2 regions of the Kitasatospora sp. NPDC056731 genome follow, and region 1 is predicted to be linked to the other one. Evidence: riboswitches for the same ligand, from Rfam matches in the RefSeq annotation. Region 1 holds a riboswitch; the other holds the start of a gene.
What was found. Region 1 has a riboswitch for S-adenosylmethionine ahead of thrC (threonine synthase). Riboswitches for the same ligand answer to the same signal wherever they lie in the genome.
Positions count from the first base shown of each region.

Region 2: linked by a shared signal. The riboswitch ahead of AB0R04_RS35275 (aminotransferase class V-fold PLP-dependent enzyme) and the one ahead of thrC (threonine synthase) in region 1 are both predicted to bind S-adenosylmethionine.

Region 1 is NZ_JBFBNR010000051.1:34,706-45,613, forward strand. It holds gene AB0R04_RS33340 (ATP-binding domain-containing protein) at 1-1,051, shown strand, start outside; gene AB0R04_RS33345 (copper homeostasis protein CutC) at 1,109-1,795, opposite strand; gene AB0R04_RS33350 (hypothetical protein) at 1,853-2,845, opposite strand; gene AB0R04_RS33355 (PadR family transcriptional regulator) at 2,842-3,225, opposite strand; gene AB0R04_RS33360 (hypothetical protein) at 3,336-3,692, opposite strand; gene groL (chaperonin GroEL) at 3,788-5,410, opposite strand; gene AB0R04_RS33370 (cold-shock protein) at 5,757-5,960, opposite strand; gene AB0R04_RS33375 (MoaD/ThiS family protein) at 6,550-6,828, opposite strand; gene thrC (threonine synthase) at 6,870-8,150, opposite strand; SAM riboswitch class I at 8,168-8,304, opposite strand; gene AB0R04_RS33385 (glucosyl-3-phosphoglycerate synthase) at 8,452-9,453, shown strand; gene AB0R04_RS33390 (trehalose-6-phosphate synthase) at 9,504-10,908, shown strand, end outside.
Region 2 is NZ_JBFBNR010000060.1:19,466-30,373, forward strand. It holds gene AB0R04_RS35255 (NYN domain-containing protein) at 1-1,180, opposite strand, end outside; gene AB0R04_RS35260 (hypothetical protein) at 1,451-1,714, opposite strand; gene AB0R04_RS35265 (rhomboid family intramembrane serine protease) at 1,916-2,698, shown strand; gene AB0R04_RS35270 (Lrp/AsnC ligand binding domain-containing protein) at 2,740-3,021, shown strand; gene AB0R04_RS35275 (aminotransferase class V-fold PLP-dependent enzyme) at 3,049-4,428, opposite strand; SAM riboswitch class IV at 4,482-4,599, opposite strand; gene trpD (anthranilate phosphoribosyltransferase) at 4,707-5,783, opposite strand; gene AB0R04_RS35285 (hypothetical protein) at 5,904-6,329, opposite strand; gene AB0R04_RS35290 (heme-copper oxidase subunit III) at 6,725-7,345, shown strand; gene AB0R04_RS35295 (c-type cytochrome) at 7,534-8,343, shown strand; gene AB0R04_RS35300 (Rieske 2Fe-2S domain-containing protein) at 8,352-9,404, shown strand; gene AB0R04_RS35305 (ubiquinol-cytochrome c reductase cytochrome b subunit) at 9,401-10,908, shown strand, end outside.

The DNA of each region.
Region 1 (10,908 bases):
CGAGGTGCGCTACGGCGCCGCCAGGGACGCCCTGCCGCAGCGGATCGCGCACACCGTGCTGCTGAAGATGGAACAGTCCGGCGAGGCCCCCGACGACCGGGTGCAGGACGCGGTGGCCCGCAACGCCGCGGTCAAGGCGGTGGCCAAGGAGTGCTGGCCGGCGGTCGATCCGGCGAAGCTGGTGCTGCGGCTGCTCTCCGACCCGGAGTTCCTGGCCGCCTGCGCGGAGGGCGTGCTGACCCCGGAGGAGCAGCAGGCGGTGCTGTGGCCCAAGCCGGGCCGCTCGGTGAAGACGGCCCGCTGGACGCAGGCCGACGCCGTCCTGGTCGACGAGGCGACGGACCTGGTGCAGCGCACCCCCTCGCTCGGGCACGTGGTGCTGGACGAGGCGCAGGACCTCTCCCCGATGCAGTACCGCGCGGTCGGCCGCCGCTGCACGACCGGCTCGGCGACCGTCCTCGGCGACCTCGCCCAGGGCACCACCCCGTGGGCGACGGCGAGCTGGCCGGACGCGCTGCGCCACCTGGGCAAGCCGGACGCCCACGTCGAGGAGCTGACCAAGGGCTTCCGGGTGCCGGAGGAGGTCATCGCGTACGCCTCCCGGCTGCTCCCGGCGATCGCCCCGGGCCTGGCCCCGGCGACCTCCGTGCGCGACGCCCCCGGCTCGCTGACGATCCGCCGCCTCCCGGACGGGGAGGCCGTGCCCGCCGTCCTGGCGGCCTGCCGCGAGGCGCTGGAGCACGAGGGCTCGACCGGGCTGATCGCCGCCGACGCCCGGATCCCGGCGCTCGCCGAGGCGCTGACCGCGGCCGGCCTGCCGTACCTGTCCCCCGGCGCCGAGACCAGCGCCGAGGCCCGGCTGACGCTCGTCCCGGCCTCGCTGGCCAAGGGCCTGGAGTACGACTACGTGGTGCTGGACGAGCCGGCCGCGGTGGTCGCGGGCGAGCCGGACGAGCGGACCGGCCTGCGGCGGCTGTACGTGGCGCTCACCCGTGCCGTCTCCGGCCTGACGGTGCTGCACGGCGAGCCGCTGCCCGCGCAGCTGCACTGAGGAACCGGGCAGCGGGGGCCGGCCCCACCGGGACCGGCCCCCGCCCGCCGCGCGCGCTCAGGCGTCGATCAGCGCCCGCCACTCGGCGACCTTGGCCGCGTCCACCGGCGTCCGCCAGCCGTCGACCCGCACCGCGCCGCCGACGTGGAAGCCGTCGAAGCCCTCGGCCCGCAGCCCCTTCAGGTGTTCGGCCCGCAGGCCGCCGCCGATCAGGATCCGCTGCCCGTACCCGGGCTCGCCCGCGCGGGCCAGGTCCGCCAGCAGCACCTCGTGCCCGGCGTCGACCCCGGCGGCCGCGCCCGAGGTGAGGAAGGTGTCCAGCCCGGGCAGCGCGCCGACGGCGGCCCGCAGGGCGGCCCGGTCGGCGCTGTGGTCGATCGCCCGGTGGAAGGTCCAGCGGCAGCCGGCCACCGCCTCGGCGACGGCGGCGGTGGCGGCCAGGTCGACGGCGCCGTCGGCGTGGAGGAAGCCGAAGACGAACTCCTCGGCGCCCTCGGCCCGCAACGCGGCGGCCCGGGCGGCCAGTTCGTCCAGGCCGCCGGGCGCGAAGCCGTCCTGGATCCGGAGCATGACGCGCAGCGGGATGTCGACGGCGGCCCGGATCCGGGCGAAGTCCTCGACGGACGGGGTGAGCCCGTCCGCGGCCATGTCGGTGACCAGTTCGAGCCGGTCGGCGCCGCCCGACTCGGCAGCCTGGGCGTCCTGGGGCGTCAGCGCGATGACTTCGAAAATTGGTCTAGACATATCAGTAGGTTGCCACATCCGGCCGGGCCCGGCGAGCACTTCGCCCCACCCCCCGGGTCACGCCAGGCTGCGCCCCTTCCCGGAGCCCCCGCCGAACCGTCCGCCGAGCCCGTCGCCGGTCCCGATCCGGCGCACCGCCACCGCGGCCGCCACCAGGAGCAGCAGCACCGGCGCCGCCATCGGCAGCACGTGCCAGAACCCGCGGCCCTCGCGCCAGATGTTGAACAGGCCCGCGAACATCGTCAGCGACAGCACCGCGACCCCGACGGCCGCCGGCAGCACCCGGCCGCGCAGCGCGGTGAAGGTCAGCAGCAGCGGCCCGATCAGCAGCGCCGCGAACCACTGCATGTCCAGCGGGAAGGTGGAGTCGCCCCAGTGCTGGAGCGCCACCAGCAGCCCGCCCCCGAGGACCGAGGCCAGCGCCAGCCCGCCGGAACGCCAGGAGGCCCTGGGCAGCAACTCCGTCGGCGCTGCGGCCAGCAGCAGCGCCCCCAGCACGAACGGCATGGTGGCCACGCTGCTGTCCCCCACCCCCCAGAGGTCGAATTCCGGCGGCAGCACGACGGCCTTCGCCAGCACGAACAGCGCGGAGACGGCCTGGACCAGCGAGATGACCCGCACCGCCGTCCAGCGCCCCGTCACGACGGCCACCGCGAGCAGCAGCGCGATCACCGGCGGCGCGATGGTCAGGGCGTACGTGAGGTACGAGTCGTCCCAGGTCAGCCGATGGGCGGCCCGCTCCGCATCGCTCACCCACGGCACCAGGGCCGCACCGGCCAGCGCCCCGGCGACCATCGGCGCGGCCAGCGCGAGCACCCGCCCGGCCAGCGAGGAGCCGGTCAGCCCGAGCCGCACCCGCAGCCCGTACGCGGCCAGGTCGAACGCCTCGCGGGCGACGGCCGAGCGGCCGGCCTCCGCCGTGGTGTCGGCGAACACCGCGGCCAGTTCCTCGCCGCGCTCCCGGCGGTAGCGCGGCGGGTAGAACTGCAGCGCCGCCCGCAGCGCGGTCGAAGGCGCCCCCATCGTCGGCGTGGTCATGGGTGTGGTCATGCGAAGAACCCCCTCATCATCGACTTCCCCTCCGGCTCCGGCTTTCCCTGCAGCGCCGACAGGACGTTCGCGAGACGGCGCTCCGCCTCGGTGGCGACGGCCCGCAGCCGCTCCGCCTCGGAGGCCAGCGCCTCCCGGCCGACGCTGGTCAGCGCGTAGCTGCGCCGCGCCCGCCCGTCCACGACCTCCTCCGCGGCGACCTCGATCAGCCCCTGCTGGAGCAGCCGGTCGAGGGCGCCGTACAGGGTGCCGGTGCGCATCTTGACCCGGCCCTCGGAGATCGCGGCGATCTCCTGGATGAGGGCGTAGCCGTGTCTCGGGGCGTCCGCCAGGGCGGTGAGCAGCAGCAGCGTCGGCTCCTGCATCGAGCGTTCAGTCATACGACTACATATATCGTCAACCTACCTATAGGTCCAGTACTCCCGCCGACCGGTCCACCACGCGGACCACGAGCGCGCTACGAGCGGACCAGAAGCGGGCCAGGAGCTGGCTACGAGAGCTCCCCCACCGGCGCGACCACCGCGCCCTGCTTGCCGCACACCCAGTGCGGCTCCGGCCCCAGCTCCGGCTCCACGCCGAGCGCGTGCGGGTCCCCGTCGGCGGCGCAGGCGGTGCACAGCGGCCAGCGCCCGTACGCCTCCAGCAGCGCGTCCTGGACGTCCTGGGCGACCAGCCCGAGCACGTACTCGGTGCCGTCCGGCCACTGCTCCAGCCACCAGCGGCGGTGCGTCACGGCCTGCTCCACCAGGGAGACGACGGCGGCGTCCGCCACGTCCCGCGCGGTGAGGTCGGCCAGGATCAGCGCCCGCGCGTTGTGCAGCGCGGTCTCGATGTCGTCGGAAGCCATCTGTCCATTCTCCGGTAGAACGCCGTGTGGGCGGCCCCCCGAAGGGGACCGCCCACACGATCAGGAACCAACTGATCCGATCGGTGTGATCAGGATCAGAAGTCCATGTCACCGCCCGGCATGCCGCCGCCGGCGGCCGCAGAGGCCTTCTCCGGCTTGTCGGCGATGACGGCCTCGGTGGTGAGGAACAGCGCCGCGATGGAGGCGGCGTTCTGCAGCGCGGAGCGGGTCACCTTGGCCGGGTCGATGATGCCCTCGGCGATCAGGTCGACGTAGGTGTTGGTGGCCGCGTTCAGGCCGTGACCGGCGGGAAGGTTGCGCACCTTCTCCACCACGACGCCACCCTCCAGGCCGGCGTTGGTCGCGATCTGCTTGATCGGGGCCTCCAGCGCGACCTTGACGATGTTGGCACCGGTGGCCTCGTCGCCCTCCAGCTCCAGCTTGTCGAAGGCGACCGAGGCCTGCAGCAGCGCGACGCCACCACCGGCGACGATGCCCTCCTCGACGGCGGCCTTCGCGTTGCGGACGGCGTCCTCGATGCGGTGCTTGCGCTCCTTGAGCTCCACCTCGGTGGCCGCGCCGGCCTTGATGACGGCCACGCCGCCGGCCAGCTTGGCGAGGCGCTCCTGGAGCTTCTCGCGGTCGTAGTCCGAGTCGCTGTTCTCGATCTCGGCGCGGATCTGGTTCACGCGGCCGGCGACCTGCTCGCTGTCACCGCCACCGTCGACGATGGTGGTCTCGTCCTTGGTGATGACCACCTTGCGGGCGGTGCCCAGCAGGTCGATGCCGGCGTTCTCCAGCTTGAGGCCGACCTCCTCGGAGATCACGGTGCCACCGGTGAGGATGGCGATGTCGCCGAGCATGGCCTTGCGGCGGTCGCCGAAGCCCGGGGCCTTGACGGCGACGGACTTGAAGGTGCCGCGGATCTTGTTCACGACCAGGGTCGACAGGGCCTCGCCCTCGACGTCCTCGGCGATGATGACGAGCGGCTTGCCGCTCTGCATGACCTTCTCCAGCAGCGGCAGCAGGTCCTTGACCGAGCCGATCTTGGAGTTGGCGATGAGGATGTACGGGTCCTCGAACGTCGCCTCCATGCGCTCCAGGTCGGTCGCGAAGTAGGCGGAGATGTAGCCCTTGTCGAAGCGCATGCCCTCGGTGAGCTCAAGCTCCAGGCCGAAGGTGTTGCTCTCCTCGACGGTGATGACGCCTTCCTTGCCGACCTTGTCCATGGCCTCGGCGATGAGCTCGCCGATCTGGGTGTCGGCGGCCGAGATGGAGGCGGTGGAGGCGATCTGCTCCTTGGTCTCCACGTCCTTGGCCTGCGCCAGCAGCTGGTCGGAGACGGCGGCGACGGCCTTCTCGATGCCGCGCTTCAGGGCCATCGGGTTGGCGCCGGCGGCGACGTTGCGCAGACCCTCGCGAACCAGGGCCTGGGCGAGCACGGTGGCGGTGGTGGTGCCGTCACCCGCGACGTCGTCGGTCTTCTTGGCGACCTCCTTGACGAGCTCCGCGCCGATCTTCTCGTAGGGGTCCTCGAGCTCGATCTCCTTGGCGATGGAGACACCGTCGTTGGTGATCGTGGGGGCGCCCCACTTCTTCTCCAGCACGACGTTGCGACCCTTGGGGCCGAGCGTGACCTTCACTGCGTCGGCGAGCTGGTTCATGCCACGCTCAAGGCCGCGGCGAGCTTCCTCATCAAAGGCGATGATCTTGGCCATCAGAAGTGGTCCTCCGGGACACGGTCGACTGCTCGGACCAAGGGGTGCCCGCGACGGACGGCCCTGGTGTGCGGGGGTCCTTTCCCCTACCGCTCCCGGGGGCCTCACCGACCCGGTCCGCTGTCACTCTCACGCTGTGAGTGCTAACGCCAATGATTAGCACTCCGGGTGGTCGAGTGCAAGCCCAATCGCGATCCCGCGAGCCGTCCGGGGCGCTCCCGCCGACCCGCGCAACTCCCCGCCGGGGAACGCCGACGGGCCCGCACGACGCGTGTCGTACGGGCCCGTCGAGAAGCGAGTGGTCACCAGCCGTGGGCCGCGCCGAGCTCCTGGGGTCGGAAGGGGGTCACACCGCGGCGCGGACCATGTCCGCCTGCGGGCCCTTCTGTCCCTGGGAGATCTCGAACTCGACCCGCTGGCCCTCCTCGAGGGTGCGGTAGCCGTCCATCTGGATCGCGCTGTAGTGGACGAAGACGTCCGCACCACCGTCGACCGCGATGAAGCCGTAGCCCTTCTCCGCGTTGAACCACTTGACGGTGCCCTGAGCCATTCCGAACTCCCCTAGTGCTGTGCTGGCCCTTCACGCGCCCGCAGGTCGCGGGCCCGGGTCTGGTTTGAAGGCCGGCCCGGGGAACCCCCCCTGGGCGCAGCCGTGCACGCCGCAGTCCTCCGCCGGGGGTGCCTGACGGCGCCCTGTGAGCGGGTGATTACGTCGACCGCGGCTGAATGTATCCGGATCGACGCCCTCTGCAACAGGGTCAGCTGCGGGGAATTCCGGCACCGCGCCAAGGGGCAGGACGGGCGAAAGCGGGAGGAATTCGGCATTTCACGCCGGACATAGCGGACGGATTACTACAAATCCCCGCGGGAATTCTGACATCTGGCTGACATGTTTCACGGCCCAGGCACCAGACCGGTCTCAGCGGCCGGACGACCGTCCGGCGATTCGCGGGTGATTCGCGGGTGAGGATGAGGGGAAGCCCTGTTCCCAACCGAGCCACACTCTACTCCGACTTGACCCCGCCATATTCCCGCCGAAATACGGCCGGCCGTCCGTGCGTACGGAGAACGGAATTCCGTACGCGCGGACGGCCGGTCGGACGAACGGCTCGGGCGGGGTGCCCGGATCGGGGCGCGGCTCAGCAGCCGCCGGCCACCGCCGGGATGATCGAGACGCTCGCGCCGGCCGCGATCCCGGTCGCCAGGCCCTCGGCGAAGCGCACGTCGTCGTCGTTCACGTAGACGTTGACGAAACGGCGCAGCTTGCCGGCGTCGTCCAGGATGCGGGCGGCGATCCCCGCGTGGTTCTTCTCCAGGTCGGCGATGACCTCGCCCAGGGTGGCGCCCTCGGCGGCCACCTCGGCGGCGCCGCCGGTGTAGGTGCGCAGGATGGTGGGGATACGGACGTTGGCGCTCATGGTTCTCCTAGCGGGTGCGACCCAGCGGGGTGGGGGGTGTTTCAGGCGGACGCGAGGCCGGCGTCGTGGAAGGACGCCAGGGTCGGGCGGATGACAGCGGTCATCCCGGCCCCGGCGACGGCGTCCAGGGTCTTCAGGCCGTCGCCGGTGTTGATCGCGACGGTCTCCTTGGACGGGTCCAGCTGGCCGGTCTCCACCAGCTTCTTCAGCACGCCGACGGTCACCCCGCCCGCGGTCTCGGCGAAGACGCCCTCGGTCCGGGCCAGCAGCCGGATCGCGTCCACCACCTCGGCGTCGGTGACGTCCTCGACCGCGCCGCCGGTGCGCCGGGCGATGTCCAGCACGTACGGGCCGTCCGCCGGGTTGCCGATCGCCAGCGACTTGGCGATGGTGTCCGGCTTGACCGGGCGGATCACGTCCTGGCCGGCCTTGAACGCCGCCGACACCGGCGAGCAGCCCGCCGCCTGGGCGCCGAACACCTTGTACGGCCGGTCCTCGACCAGGCCGAGCCTGATCAGCTCCTGCAGCCCCTTGTCGATCTTGGTCAGCTGGGAGCCGGAGGCGATCGGGATGACGATCTGCTCCGGCAGCCGCCAGCCGAGCTGCTCGCAGATCTCGTACGCCAGCGTCTTGGAGCCCTCGCCGTAGTAGGGGCGCAGGTTGACGTTGACGAAGCCCCAGCCCTCGCCGGCCGGGTCGCCGATCAGCTCCGAGCAGAAGCGGTTCACGTCGTCGTAGTTGCCCTCGATGCCGACCAGCTCGCCGCCGTACACCCCGGCCATGACGACCTTGCCCTGCTCCAGGTCGTGCGGGATGAACACGCAGGACTTGAAACCGGCCCGGGCGGCCGCCGCGCCCACCGCGCCGGCCAGGTTGCCGGTGGAGGAGCAGGAGAGCGTCGTGAAGCCGAAGGCCCGCGCGGCCTCGATGGCGCAGGCCACCACGCGGTCCTTGAACGAGTGGGTCGGGTTGCCCGAGTCGTCCTTGATGTGCAGCTGCGCGGTGAAGCCCAGCTCACGGCCCAGGTTGTCCGCCTTGACCAGCGGGGTCCAACCGGGGTTCAGGTTGGGCTTGGTGGCGACGTCGGCCGGGACGGGCAGCAGCGGCGCGTAGCGCCAGATCGAACTCGGGCCGGCCTCGATCCGGCGGCGCAGCGCCTCGGCGCCCTCGCTGCCGAAGTCGTACGCGATCTCCAGCGGGCCGAAGCACTCCAGGCAGGCGAAGCTCGGACCGAGCGGGAAGCGGGTGCCGCACTCCCGACAGGACAGCGCGGTGGCGGGGCCGAGGTCCACGGATGCGGGTGCGACAGTGTCGATAGCCATGATGGCGGAGGCCTCTCTCCTCATCTTCCCCGTGGCACGGTCGCGCCACAGGCCGGAATTGGCACCTGTCCCGCCGGGGCCTGTCGACAGACAGCCGCGCGAGAAGGTTGCCGGGACGTCAACGGGCCGTTCCCTCAGTCCCTCTGGATGAGCTTGTGAAATTGTGGTGGTGCTCAACGGCGACCCCGACGTGCAAAGGTCCGGCCGCTGTACGAAGACTGTATCCGAAGGCGTCAACCCCGAACGGGATCGTCCGCCACGCGAGATGGCGCGTCCCACCGACCCCGCCGAGGAGAGTCCCGTGCCCGCCGAACCGACCCCCGCGCTGCTCCCGCAGGCGGCGTCCTGGCTGCGCCGCCGCTCGTGGAGCGCGGTCGACCGGCCGGTGCACGCCCTGCTGGAAGCCAAGCGCCGGACCGGCCACACGGTCAGCGTGGTGCTGCCCGCACTGGACGAGGAGGCCACCGTCGGCGACATCGTCCGCACCATCCGCCGCGAGCTGATGGAGCGCCTCCCGCTGGTCGACGAACTCGTCGTGATCGACTCCGGCTCGGCCGACGCCACCGCCGCCGTCGCCGCCCGGGCCGGCGCCCGGGTGGAGTACCGCGACGCGATCCTGCCCCGGCTGCCCGCCGTCCCCGGCAAGGGCGAGGTGCTCTGGCGCTCGCTGCTGGTCACCCGCGGCGACATCGTCTGCTTCGTCGACGCCGACCTGCGCGAGTTCGACCCGGCCTTCGTCTCCGGCATCCTCGGCCCGCTGCTCACCGAACCGGACATCCAGCTGGTCAAGGCCATGTACGACCGGCCGCTGGAGACGGAGGGGGCGGTGGTCCCGGCCGGCGGCGGCCGGGTCACCGAACTGGTCGCCCGCCCGCTGCTCAACCTGCACTGGCCGGAACTCGCCGGTTTCGTCCAGCCGCTCGGCGGCGAGTACGCGGCCCGCCGCGCGCTGCTCGAACGGCTCCCCTTCCCCACCGGCTACGGCGTCGAACTCGGACTGCTGGTCGACGCGCTGGAGACGGTCGGGCTGGACGCCCTGGCCCAGGTGGACGTCGGCGTCCGGCACCACCGGCACCAGGACGGCCAGGCCCTCGGCCGGATGGCCGCCACCATCTACCGCACCGCCCTCGAACGCCTCGACCGCACCCACCGGCTGAAGGCCTCGGCCGACCTCGTCCACCCGCTGCTGACCCAGTTCACCCGCGACCCGCAGAGCCGGGAGTTCACCGCCCACACCCACCCGGTGACCGCCCTGGAACGCCCGCCCATGCACACCGTGCCCGAGTACGCGACCCGACACTGAACACCCACCGAAAGGGTTTGCCGCTCCGGAGCCCAGGCAACGTACCAAATATGGGCGATCTCACGACCGAACGTTCGAGTGCGACCGGCACCGCCCCCGTCCTGGTGGCCTCCAATCGGGGACCGGTGTCGTTCAGCACCGCGGACGACGGCACGCTGACCCTCCGCCGCGGCGGCGGAGGCCTGGTCTCCGGCCTCTCCGCCATCGACGACCCCGACGCCGTCTGGGTCTGCGCCGCCCTCGGCGCCGCCGACCGACAGGCCGCCAGAGAGGCCCCGGACGGCCGCCTCGACCTCGCCGGGCACGACGTGGGCGGCCAGGCCGTCCGCATGCTGGACATCGATCCCGACACCTTCGCCCGCGCCTACAACGGCGTCGCCAACTCCACCCTCTGGTTCGTCCACCACCTGCTCTACGCCACCCCCACCGCCCCCGCCTTCGACGCCGGGTTCCGCACCGAGTGGGCCGCCTACCGCGCCTACAACGCCGCCTTCGCCGAGGCGCTGGCCGCCGAGGCCGCCCCCGGGGCCGCCGTGCTGGTCCAGGACTACCACCTCTCGCTGACCCCGGCCCTGCTCCGCGCCGCCCGCCCCGACCTGCGGATCGGCCACTTCTCGCACACCCCGTGGGCCCCGCCCGAGTACTTCCGGCTGCTGCCCGACGACGTCGCCGAGGCCGTCCTCACCGGCATCCTGGGCGCCGACCGGGCCGGCTTCCTGACCCGCCGCTGGGCGCTGGCCTTCGCCGACTGCTGCGCCGACCTGCTCGGCGCCGAGGTCGACCGGGACGCCATGACCGTCACCCACGCCGGCCGCACCACCCGGCTCGGCGTGCACGCGCTCGGCGCCGACGCCGACTTCCTGCGCGAACGCTCCCACCGCCCGGACGTCGACGAACGCCTCGCCGCCCTCCGCGAGGCCGTCGGCGGGCGCCGCACCATCGTCCGGGTCGACCGCACCGAGCTGAGCAAGAACATCGTCCGCGGCCTCCAGGCCTACCGGCACCTGCTGCGCACCCGCCCCGAATGGCACGACCGGGTGGTGCACATCGCCTTCGCCTACCCCTCGCGCACCGACCTCGCCGAGTACCGCGCCTACACCGCCCAGGTCCAACGGCTCGCCGAGGACATCAACGCCGAGTTCGCCACCCCCGCCTGGCAGCCGCTGATCCTGCACGTCGACGACGACTTCCCGCGCTCCCTGGCCGCCTACCGGCTCGCCGACGTGGCCCTGGTCAACCCGATCCGGGACGGCATGAACCTGGTCGCCAAGGAGGTTCCGGTGGTGTCCGACCACGGCTGCGCCCTGGTGCTCTCCCGCGAGGCCGGCGCGTACGCCGAACTCGCCGAGGACGCGCTCACCGTCAACCCGTACGACGTCATCGCCACCGCCGACGCCCTGCACGCCGGCCTCACCATGCCCGAGGAGGAGCGCGCCGACCGCACCAAGCGCCTCG
Region 2 (10,908 bases), on a different contig from region 1:
CCCGCACCCCCCGCGGTGGCGCCATGATCACCGGAACGTCCAGGTCCTGCCCGTCGAACACACAGGTGACCTCCGCCTGCGTGCGCTGGGCCAGCATCGCCAGCCCGCCCAGCAGCCGGATCCGCTGCTGCTCCAGCGGCAGCGTCGGATAGCCCGTCTTGGTCACGTTGTAGCCGTCCACCACCAGGTGCACCTGCGGAATCGCCAGCAGCTGGTCCAGCAGCGCCGGATCGTCGTCGGCCAGACCGCGCCGGGCCACGTCGTGCGGCGAGGCCGCCCCCGGCACCACCGCCTCCACCAGGTCCCCCGGCCGGATCTGGGAGACCGGCAGCGCCAGCTCCCGCTGGAGCCCCTGCGCCGACTGCAGCACCGTGTCCAGCAGCAGCCGCAGCCGCATGTCCTCGACGCTGCGGCCCTCCCGGGCCGACCGGCGGCCCTGCTCGGCCGCCGTCTCCAGCTCGCCGACCCGGTGCCGCAGCCGCCGCGCCTCGGACTCCGCGGCGCCGCGCTCGACGGCCGCCTGCGCCCTCGCGGCCTCCAGCTCGGCGGTCAGCCGCCTGGTCTCGGCCTGCGCCCGGCGGGTGTCGCTCTCCAGCGAGCGCACCTTCTTGCGCAGCGACTCGGCCTCCCGGCGGACGTCCTCGGACTCCGCACGCTGCCGCTCCAGGTCCGCCCGGGCGGCGGACCGCAGCTCGGCGAGCTCCGCCTGCAGCTTCTCCACCAGCCGGGTGGCCTCGGCGGCCGCGCCCTCGGCGCCGGCCCGCTCGGCCTCCTCCCCGGCCTCGGCCACCAGCCGGCTCCAGCCGGCCGACCGCACCAGGTAGGCGGCGGCCGCGACGTCCATCGGATCGGCGGCGCCCGGGACGCTGCCCGACTCCAACGCCTTCACCAGGTCCGGCTGGCCCAGCCTCAGCCGCTCCGCTATCCGCACCCGGAACGCCGGCTCCGACTCCAGCGCCGCGGCCAGCGCCGTGGCCGCGTACTTGGCCCGCCGGGCCGGGGTGAACTTGACGTACTGGCGCAGGCTCTGCGGGAGCTCGCCGGGCGGCAGCCCGCCGAGCGCGTCCGAGGCCAGGCCGACCACGCGCCGGCGCACGCCCTCGGGCAGCGGCCGGTCCAGCTTCTCGGCAGCACGCTCCGCCACCGACTCGCCGGAACCCACCGCCTCGCCGGAGCCCACCGACTCATCGGAACCCGCCGCCTCGCCGACGGCCGCGGGCCCGGACGGGGCCGCGTCGGCGGCCTGCGCCTGCGCGGCGGCAGCAGGCTGAAGCCCCTGCGCTTCGGCGGGCTCCCTCGCTGCGTCCACCACGTCCTCGGCTCCGATCCTGGTCCTACGGGGTCACGGCCCGCGGCCGCCGCCCTGTCGTCACGCTCCGTGCGTCCTGTCTGTATTGTCCCAGCGCGGCGGGCAGGCGCGCCGCGCACCCGCCCCCCGCGCCGTCGGGCGTCAACCCTGCTCGGCGGAGGCCTCCGCGCTCTCGGCGCCCGGACGGGCCACCAGCTCGACCTGGTCCACGGCGTTGCACCAGCGGCAGCGCACCGACTCGATCGTCTCGCTCAGCACCTCGGTCTCCTCGACCTTGGACTCGCCGGCCAGGTCGAAGTGCAGGAACTCGGTGACCCGCGCGGTGCGGGTCACGTCGAAGCGGGTGAGGTTTCCGCACAGGGTGCAGCGCCAGCGCGTCTCGGCGGTCAGGGCGGGGACGGTCATCGGGGGTCCTCTCGGGTGGTCCCTGGGTGGGCTAGGCGCTCCCCCCGGGGCCCCGGCGTCGGCGGCGGGAGGCGGGATTGCCCGCCCCAAGCCTATTGCCTGAGGCAACCATCCCGGCCACCAGTCAGGAGAACGAGCGGGCTAGTCCACCTGCCGTACAAGGCCGTGTCACACGCCCGACACGGAGGGATGCTTGGCCGCATGGCACTGACGGCCCCCGGGCACACCGACGCGCGGGGCGAACGCCCGTCCGTGCCCGCCCCGGCGGTCACCTACGCCCTGATCGCGGTCAACACCCTGGTGTTCCTGCTGGGCCCGGCCGCCGGGCTCAATCCGCTGTACGGCACCGGCCAGTCCCGGCTCTGCGCGGAGCAGCGGTACGAGCAGCGCTGGGGCGTCATCCCCGCCGAGGTGCTGGCCGGCCGCCCGCTGACCGCCGAGCAGCTGGCCCAGGCCCCCGACCCGGCCCCGGGCTGCCCGGCCGCGCCCACCCCGGGCAAGCACCCGGCGCTGTCCGTCCTCACCGGGCTCTTCGTGCACGCGGGCTGGCTGCACCTGCTGGGCAACCTGCTCTTCCTCCACGTCTTCGGCCCCACCGTCGAACAGCGGCTGGGCCGGGCCCGGTTCGCCCTCTTCTACCTGGCCGCCGGCAGCCTGGCCACGTACGGCTTCGCCCTCGCCGAGGCGCACTCCCCGGGCTCCACCCGGGTGCTGATCGGCGCCTCCGGCGCGATCTCCGCCGTCCTCGGCGCCTACCTGCGCTTCCATCCGCGCGCCCGGGTGACAACGCTCGTCCCGCTGCTGCTGTTCCTGCCGCTGCGCTTCCCGGCCTGGCTGGTGCTCGGCCTCTGGTTCGCCCTGCAGTGGTGGTCGGTCCACTCGGCCGGGCCCGGGGTGGCCTATCTGGTCCACGTGATCGGCTTCTCGGCGGGCTTCCTCTACGCCTGCACGGTGGTCAGCCACCCCCCGAGACGACCCGGCTGACGCCCGATACGCTGGCGGCACCCCACAAAGGAGCCCGAACAGTGATCACCGCCATCGTCCTGATCAAGACCAGTGTCGACCGCATCCCGGAGATCGCCGAGGCCATCGCGGCCATCGAGGGCGTCAGCGAGGTGTACTCGGTGACCGGTGGCTACGACCTGGTGGCGATGGTCCGGGTGCGCAGGCACGACGATCTGGCCGCGGTCATCCCGGGCCGGCTGAACAAGGTCCCGGGCGTGGCCCACACCGAGACCCAGATCGCCTTCCGCACCTACTCCCAGCACGACCTCGAGGCCGCCTTCGCCCTCGGCCTGGACGAGTAGGCCTCTCAGCCCTGCCGACCGGGCCCCTCAGCCCTGCCGACGCCCCCGGTCGACCTGCACGGTGGCGACGCAGCGTCCGCCCTCGTTGCGGTAGTTCCACGCGGCACCGTCCGTGACCAGCTCGCGGACGGCGGTCAGGAAGCGGTCGACGTGCTCGTCCGGGGTCCCGGCCCCGAAGCTCACCCGGATCGCGTTCAGGCTGCGCTCGCCGGGCAGCGACGGCTCGGGCGCCCCGCACTCGGAGGGGGAGACCTCTTCGTCCCCGAGCAGGGTGCGCAGCAGCGGGTGCGCGCAGAACAGGCCGTCGCGGACCCCGATGCCGTACTCGGCGGACAGCGCGGCCGAGAAGTGCGAGCTGTTCCAGCCCTGGACGACGAAGGACAGCACGCCCACCCGGGCCGCCTCGGCGCCGAACAGGTTCAGCACCTTGACCTGCGGGATCTCCGCCAGCCCGGCGGTCAGCCGGGCGATCAGCTGCCGCTCCCGGGCCTCCAGCGCGTCGAAGCCCGCCTCGCTCAGCGCCCGGCAGGCCGACGCGATCGCATAGGCGCCGATGACGTTCGGCGAGCCGGCCTCGTGCCGGGCCGGGCCGGAGTGCCACTGGACGGCCACCGAGCCGTCGGTCTCCCGGGCCACCGTCCGGGTCGCCCCGCCGCCGGCCAGGTACGGGTCGGCCGCGTCCAGCCAGTCCGCCCGGCCGGCCAGCACACCGGCGCCGAAGGGCGCGTAGATCTTGTGGCCGGAGAAGGCGATCCAGTCGACGTCCAGCTCGCGCACCGAGACCCGGTGGTGCGGGGCCAGCTGGGCGGCGTCCAGCACCACCCGGGCGCCGTGCCGGTGCGCGGTCCCGGTCAGCTCGGCGACCGGCCACAGCTCGCCGGTCACGTTGGAGGCTCCGGTGACGCAGAGCAGCTTGGGGCCCTCGGGCGCCTCGGCGAGCGCGGCGTCCAGGGCGGCGACCGCCTCGGCGTGCGAGCGCGGCGCGCGCAGGTAGTGGACGTCGAGCCCGGCGTGCGCCCAGGGCAGCAGCGAGGCGTGGTGCTCGGTCTCGAAGGCGAACACCCGGGTCCCGGCCGGGACGGCCGCGGCGAGCAGGTTCAGCGAGTCGGTGGTGGCCCGGGTGAAGACCACCTGGTCGCCCTCGCGCAGGTCGAGGAACTCGGCGACGGTGCGGCGGCTCTGCTCGAACAGGTCGGTGGACAGCTGGGAGAGGTACCCGGCGCCGCGGTGCACGCTGCCGTAGTAGGGGGCGTAGGCGGAGACGTCGTCCCAGACCCGCTGGAGCGCCGGGGAGCTGGCCGCGTAGTCGAGGGCCGCGTACCCGACCTTCTCGCCGCTGGCGAGCGGGACCTGGACGTCGTGGCCGAGGACGGCGAGGGGGGCGCAGAGTTCGGTGGCGATCGACATGAGGATGCACTCCTTCTGGGGGTGTGGGACCCCGGGAGTGCTAAGTCGTCGGGTGTCCGCGCTTGCCGCACGGACGATTCGCCGAGCGACCCGGTCCTCACCCAGGGCACCCCGCCACGGACGGAGGGTTGCCGGACAGCAAGCTGGGGCTTGACGCTGTCACTCATGACCTGGCCAAGACTCTAGGTCGCGCCCAGCGAGTGGTCAAACAGACATCCACCATCCGGACAGTCGAGGAGCCCGCGCCGACGTTGCGGCACGGGCTCTCAAGTACCGCCTCACACCCGGCTGGTGGCCTCCGACCAACGCCGCAGCAGCTCCTGCGCCGCGCCCGAGTCGATGGCCCGCTCCGCCCGTGCCATGCCGGCCGCGAGCTGTTCGGTGAGCGGTGCCTCGCCCAGGTCGAGCGCGACCAGCGCCGCCGCCGTGTTCATCAGGACGGCGTCCCGTACGGCCCCGCGCTCGCCGGCCAGCAGCCGGCGCGCGACCTCGGCGTTGTACGAGGGGTCCGCCCCGCGCAGCGCCTCGATGCCGACCAGCTCGACGCCGACGTCCCGCGGGTCGAAGGTGGTCTCGGTGACGGTCCCGTCCCGCACGATCCACACCTGTGAGGTGGTGGTGATGGTCAGCTCGTCCAGGCCGTCGTCGCCCCGGAAGACCAGGCCGGTCGAGCCGCGCCGGGCGAGCACGCCGGCGATCAGTGCGGCGAGCCGGGTGTCGAAGCAGCCGATCGCGTGCGAGGTGACCTTGGCCGGGTTGGTCAGCGGGCCGAGGATGTTGAACGCGGTCGGCACTCCGAGGTCGCGCCGGGCGGTGGCGGCGTGCCGCATCGACGGGTGGAACTTGGCCGCGAAGCAGAAGGTCAGCCCGACCTCCTCGGCGATCTCGGCGACCCGCCGGGCCGACAGGTCGAGGCGGACGCCGAGCTTCTCCAGCACGTCCGAGGAGCCGCTGGCCGAGGAGGAGGCCCGGTTCCCGTGCTTGACCACCTTGGCGCCGGCCGCGGCCGCGACGATCGCCGACATGGTGGAGATGTTGACGGTCTTGGCCCGGTCCCCGCCGGTGCCGACGATGTCCACGGCCGGGCCGGGGATGTCCAGCGGCTCGGCGTGCGCGTACATCGCGTCCACCAGGCCGGTGATCTCGTCGACCGTCTCGCCCTTGGCCCGCAGCGCCACCATGAACCCGGCCACCTGGACGGGGGACGCCTCGCCGCTCATGATCCGGTCCATCGCCCACGCGGTGGCCGAGCGGTCGAGGTCCTCCCCCTTCAACAGCGCCGCCAGGACGTCCGGCCAGGTGCGGACCACCTGCGCGGGTGCGGTACCACCGTTCGCAGGGTTCACGTTCACCATGGCTGACTCCAGCTGTTGTCGGGTTCCCCGCGTCGGGGGGACGTCCGTACGGATGGAGTCAGCCTATCGACCAGTCGGGTTCCCGCGGCGGCGTCTTCTCTAGTCGTGAGACGGCACCCTTCAGCGGCTGACGGGGGCCCGCTTGGCCAGCCGTGCCCGCAGCAGGGTGGCCACCGCCTCGGCCAGCGCCACCGGGTCCACCGGGCGGGAGATCGCGGCGTCGGCCCGGCTCCAGGCGGCCAGCCAGGAGTCCTGCGGCCGGCCGATCAGCACCAGTACCGGCGGGCAGCCGTAGATCTCGTCCTTGAGCTGGCGGCCGAGCCCGAGCCCGCCGGCCGGCACCGCCTCGCCGTCCAGGATGCAGAGGTCCACGCCGCCCTTCTCCAGTGCCTTCAGCACCGCCGGGGTGGTCGCGCACTCCAGGTAGGACAGTTCCGGAAGGTCCTCGACGGGCCGGCGGCCGAGTGCCGTCAGCACCTGCTCGCGGGTGTTGCGGTCATCGCTGTAGACGAGGACGGTGAGCGTCTCGTCGGTCGTGTACGCCATGGGCCCTGCTCCCTCAAGTGTGATCCGGACCACGTTCGCCTGATCCGGATGCTACTCCCGATCACCCGTCGCCGAGTCCCCCTCGCGGACCTTCCTCCTCAAGCCGCCGCGCCTGCGACTCACCCGCCCGGAGGACGGCCCGTCACCCGGACCCGTCCAGACCACCCGTACGGCCGATAAGGGGCCCGCGCATTACCCCCGGAGGCTCCGCCAAGCGTGCAACGACGCGCTGGGCAACGGGGTCGCGGGCCCCTTCGAGGAACCGTCAGAAAAGGGACACGCCGCTGCTCAGCCGCCATTGGGGTCCCCCACCGCCCCTCAGGGGGGCATACCGCACGCACCGGACACTCCGAGGGACACCCCCCGGCGTGAAGACGGAATAAGGGACCGACATAATGTCCGTCGTGGCGACAGCAACAGCAGTAGAAACCGGGCACGCGCACGGATCGGTCAACCGGCCGAACATGGTCAGCGTCGGAACGATCGTCTGGCTCAGTTCCGAGTTGATGTTCTTCGCGGCCCTCTTCGCGATGTACTTCACGCTCCGCTCCGTCAAGGGAGCCGAGTTCTGGACCGAGAAGGCGCACGCCCTCAACGTGCCCTTCTCCTCGGTCAACACCACGATCCTGGTGCTCTCCTCGCTGACCTGCCAGCTCGGCGTGTTCGCTGCCGAGCGCGGGGACGTGAAGAAGCTCCGCTCGTGGTTCGTCATCACCTTCGTGATGGGCGCGATCTTCATCGGCGGCCAGATCTTCGAGTACACCGAGCTGGTCAAGAAGGACGGCCTCTCGCTGTCCTCCGACCCGTACGGCACGGTGTTCTACCTGACCACCGGCTTCCACGGTCTGCACGTGACGGGTGGTCTGATCGCCTTCCTGCTGGTCCTGGGACGGACGTACGCAGCCAAGCGCTTCACGCACGAGCAGGCCACCGCCGCGATCGTCGTGTCGTACTACTGGCACTTCGTCGACGTCGTGTGGATCGGCCTGTTCGCGACCATCTACCTGATCAAGTAACCAGCTGATCAGGTCGCTGGCCACCGGCTTCGGTCCCCGCCCTCACCGGCGTCGGGCCGATTCTGCCGGTGGGCGACGCTCCCACCGACCGACCGCGCGCGCAGCCCTAGACAGGCAGCCTCGTGCCGGCCAGACCGGCCGCCGGGTGCACCCACCAGTCGACCAGATCCTGACACCGGGGTTATTCCGTGAAAAAGCTCTCCGCACGACGGCGCCACCCATTGGCGGCGCTGGTCGTCCTACTTCTCGCCCTGGCGGCAACCGGGGGGCTGTACGCCGCGTTCGCGCCCGCCGACAAGGCGCAGGCCGACGTCGCCGCGCAGTCGCTCGCGATCGATGAGGGCAAGAAGCTCTTCGCCGTGGGCTGCTCCTCGTGCCACGGCCTGAACGGCCAGGGCAGCAGCGACGGTCCGAGCCTGGTCGGCGTCGGCTCCGCCTCTGTCGACTTCCAGGTCGGTACCGGCCGCATGCCGGCCCAGCAGCCCGGCGCCCAGGTGCCGCGCAAGAAGAACATCTACTCGCAGGCGGAGATCGACCAGCTCGCCGCCTTCGTCGCTTCGCTCGGCCCCGGCCCGGTGACGCCGACCCCGGAGCAGTACACCTCGACCAACCCGGATGACATCTCCAAGGGTGGCGAGCTGTTCCGCACCAACTGCGCCCAGTGCCACAACTTCGCCGGCCAGGGCGGTGCCCTGACCAAGGGCAAGTACGCCCCGTCGCTGGAGGGCGTGGACGCCAAGCACATCTACGAGGCCATGCAGACCGGCCCGCAGAACATGCCGTCGTTCCCGGACACCACCATGCCCGAGGAGCAGAAGAAGCAGATCGTGGCCTTCGTCCGCCACACCACCTCCGATGAGCCCAACCCCGGTGGTCTCACGCTCGGCAGCCTCGGTCCGGTGACCGAGGGTCTGTTCGGCTGGATCTTCGGTCTCGGCACGCTCATCGCGGTCGCGATCTGGGTCGCCGCCCACACCACCAAGGCCAAGAAGTCATGAGCCACGACATGTCAGAAGAGAAGCTGCCGGAGTCACACGGCTCCGCCGGTGACGTCGCCGCACACGGCGACCCGTTCGCCGACCCGGGCCTTCCGGCCCACGAGCCCCGCCGCACCGACATCGACGAGCGGGCCGCCCAGCGGGCCGAGCGTCAGGTCTCGCTGATGTTCGTGGTCTCGATGCTCGCCACCATCGGCTTCATCGCCTCGTACGTGGCCATCGACCCGGACAGGATCGTCTACATCTTCCCGCTCGGTCATGTCAGCGCGTTGAACTTCGCGCTCGGCCTGACCCTGGGCGTCGCGCTGTTCATGATCGGCGCGGGTGCGGTCCACTGGGCCCGCACGCTGATGTCGGACGTCGAGCTGCCGGCCGAGCGCCACCCGATCGAGGCTGACGACGAGGTCCGCGCGGACGTCATCGAGCAGTTCAAGACCGGTGCCGCCGAGTCCGGCTTCGGCCGCCGCAAGATGATCCGCAACACCCTCATCGGCTCCATGGCGCTGGTCCCGCTCTCCGGCGTGGTCCTGCTCCGCGACCTCGGGCCGCTGCCCGAGAAGAAGCTGAAGGAGACGGGCTGGAACGAGGCGACCCCGGCCAAGCCCCTGCAGCTCATCAACATGAACACCAACCTGCCGATGAAGGCCGAGGACATCGTCATCGGCTCGCTGACCTTCGCCATGCCCGAGGGTCTGCACGTCCACGACGAGGACTTCCAGCAGGCGATCGCCAAGGACGCCCTGATGCTGGTGCGCATCGCGCCGGACGACATCAAGGACGACCGGTCGCGGGAGAAGGCCTTCGAGGGCATCCTCGCCTACTCCAAGATCTGCACCCACGTCGGCTGCCCGATCAGCCTGTACGAGCAGCAGACCCACCACGCGCTCTGCCCCTGCCACCAGTCGACCTTCGACCTGGCGGACGGCGCGCGCGTGATCTTCGGCCCGGCCGGCCACCCGCTGCCGCAGCTGAAGATCATCACTGACGAGAAGGGCTACCTGGTCGCCACCGGCGACTTCGACGAGCCCGTCGGCCCGAGCTACTGGGAGCGTGCTCGATGAGTACGAGCAGCACCACCGGTGCCGCCAAGCCCGCCAGCACGCGCGCCAAGCCCGCCAACAAGTGGGAGGCCGCTGCTGACTGGACGGACGGCCGGGTGGGGATCTACTCCCTCGCCAAGGCCAACCTGCGCAAGATCTTCCCGGACCACTGGTCCTTCATGCTGGGCGAGATCTGCCTCTACACGTTCGTCATCATCATCCTGACCGGTGTCTACCTGACGCTGTTCTTCAAGCCGTCGATGGCCGAGGTCGTCTACAACGGCTCGTACGTGCCGCTCAAGGGCATCGGGATGTCCGAGGCGTACGCCTCGACGGTGGACATCAGCTTCGAGATCCGCGGCGGTCTGCTGATCCGGCAGATCCACCACTGGGCCGCCCTGGTCTTCGTGGCCGCGATGCTCGTGCACATGATGCGCGTGTTCTTCACCGGCGCGTTCCGCAAGCCGCGTGAGATCAACTGGGTCTTCGGCTTCCTGCTGCTGATCCTGGGCATGTTCGACGGCTTCTTCGGCTACTCGCTGCCGGACGACCTGCTGTCGGGTACCGGTATCCGGTTCATGGAAGGCGCGATCCTCGCCGTCCCGCTGGTCGGCACCTACATCCAGATGTTCCTGTTCGGGGGCGAGTTCCCCGGCCACGACATCGTGCCGCGCTTCTTCACGATCCACGTGCTGCTGATCCCGGGCATCATGCTCGGCCTGCTGGTGGCGCACCTGATCCTGGTCTTCTACCACAAGCACACCCAGTGGGCGGGCCCGGGCAAGACCGAGAAGAACGTCGTCGGCATGCCGCTGATGCCGGTCTACATGGCCAAGGCCGGTGGCTTCTTCTTCCTGGTGTTCGGTCTGATCGCCGCCATCTCGGCGATCGCCACGATCAACCCGATCTGGGCGTACGGCCCGTACCGCCCGGACCAGGTGTCCACGGACGCCCAGCCCGACTGGTACATGGGCTTCTCCGAAGGCCTGATCCGCGTCATGCCGGGCTGGGAGGTCGGCCTGTGGGGCCACACCCTGAACCTGGGTGTCTTCATCCCGCTGATGATCTTCCCGCTGGTCCTGGTCTCGATCGCGGTCTACCCGTTCATCGAGAGCTGGATCACCGGCGACAAGCGCGAGCACCACATCCTGGACCGCCCGCGCAACGCGCCCGTCCGCACCGCGCTCGGCGCCGCCTGGATCAGCCTGTACCTGGTGCTGCTGGTCGGTGGTGGCAACGACCTGTTCGCCACCCACCTGCACCTGTCGATCAACTCGATCACCTACTTCGTCCGCGTCGGCTTCTTCGCGGTGCCGGTCATCACCTTCATCATCACCAAGCGCTGGTGCCTCGGCCTCCAGCGCCGGGACAAGGAGAAGGTGCTGCACGGCCGCGAGACGGGCGTCATCAAGCGCCTGCCGCACGGCGAGTTCGTCGAGGTGCACGCCCAGCTGCCGCAGAAGGACCTGTACAAGCTCACCGCGCACGAGCAGGTCCAGCCGGTCGAGCTGCCGGCCCAGACGGA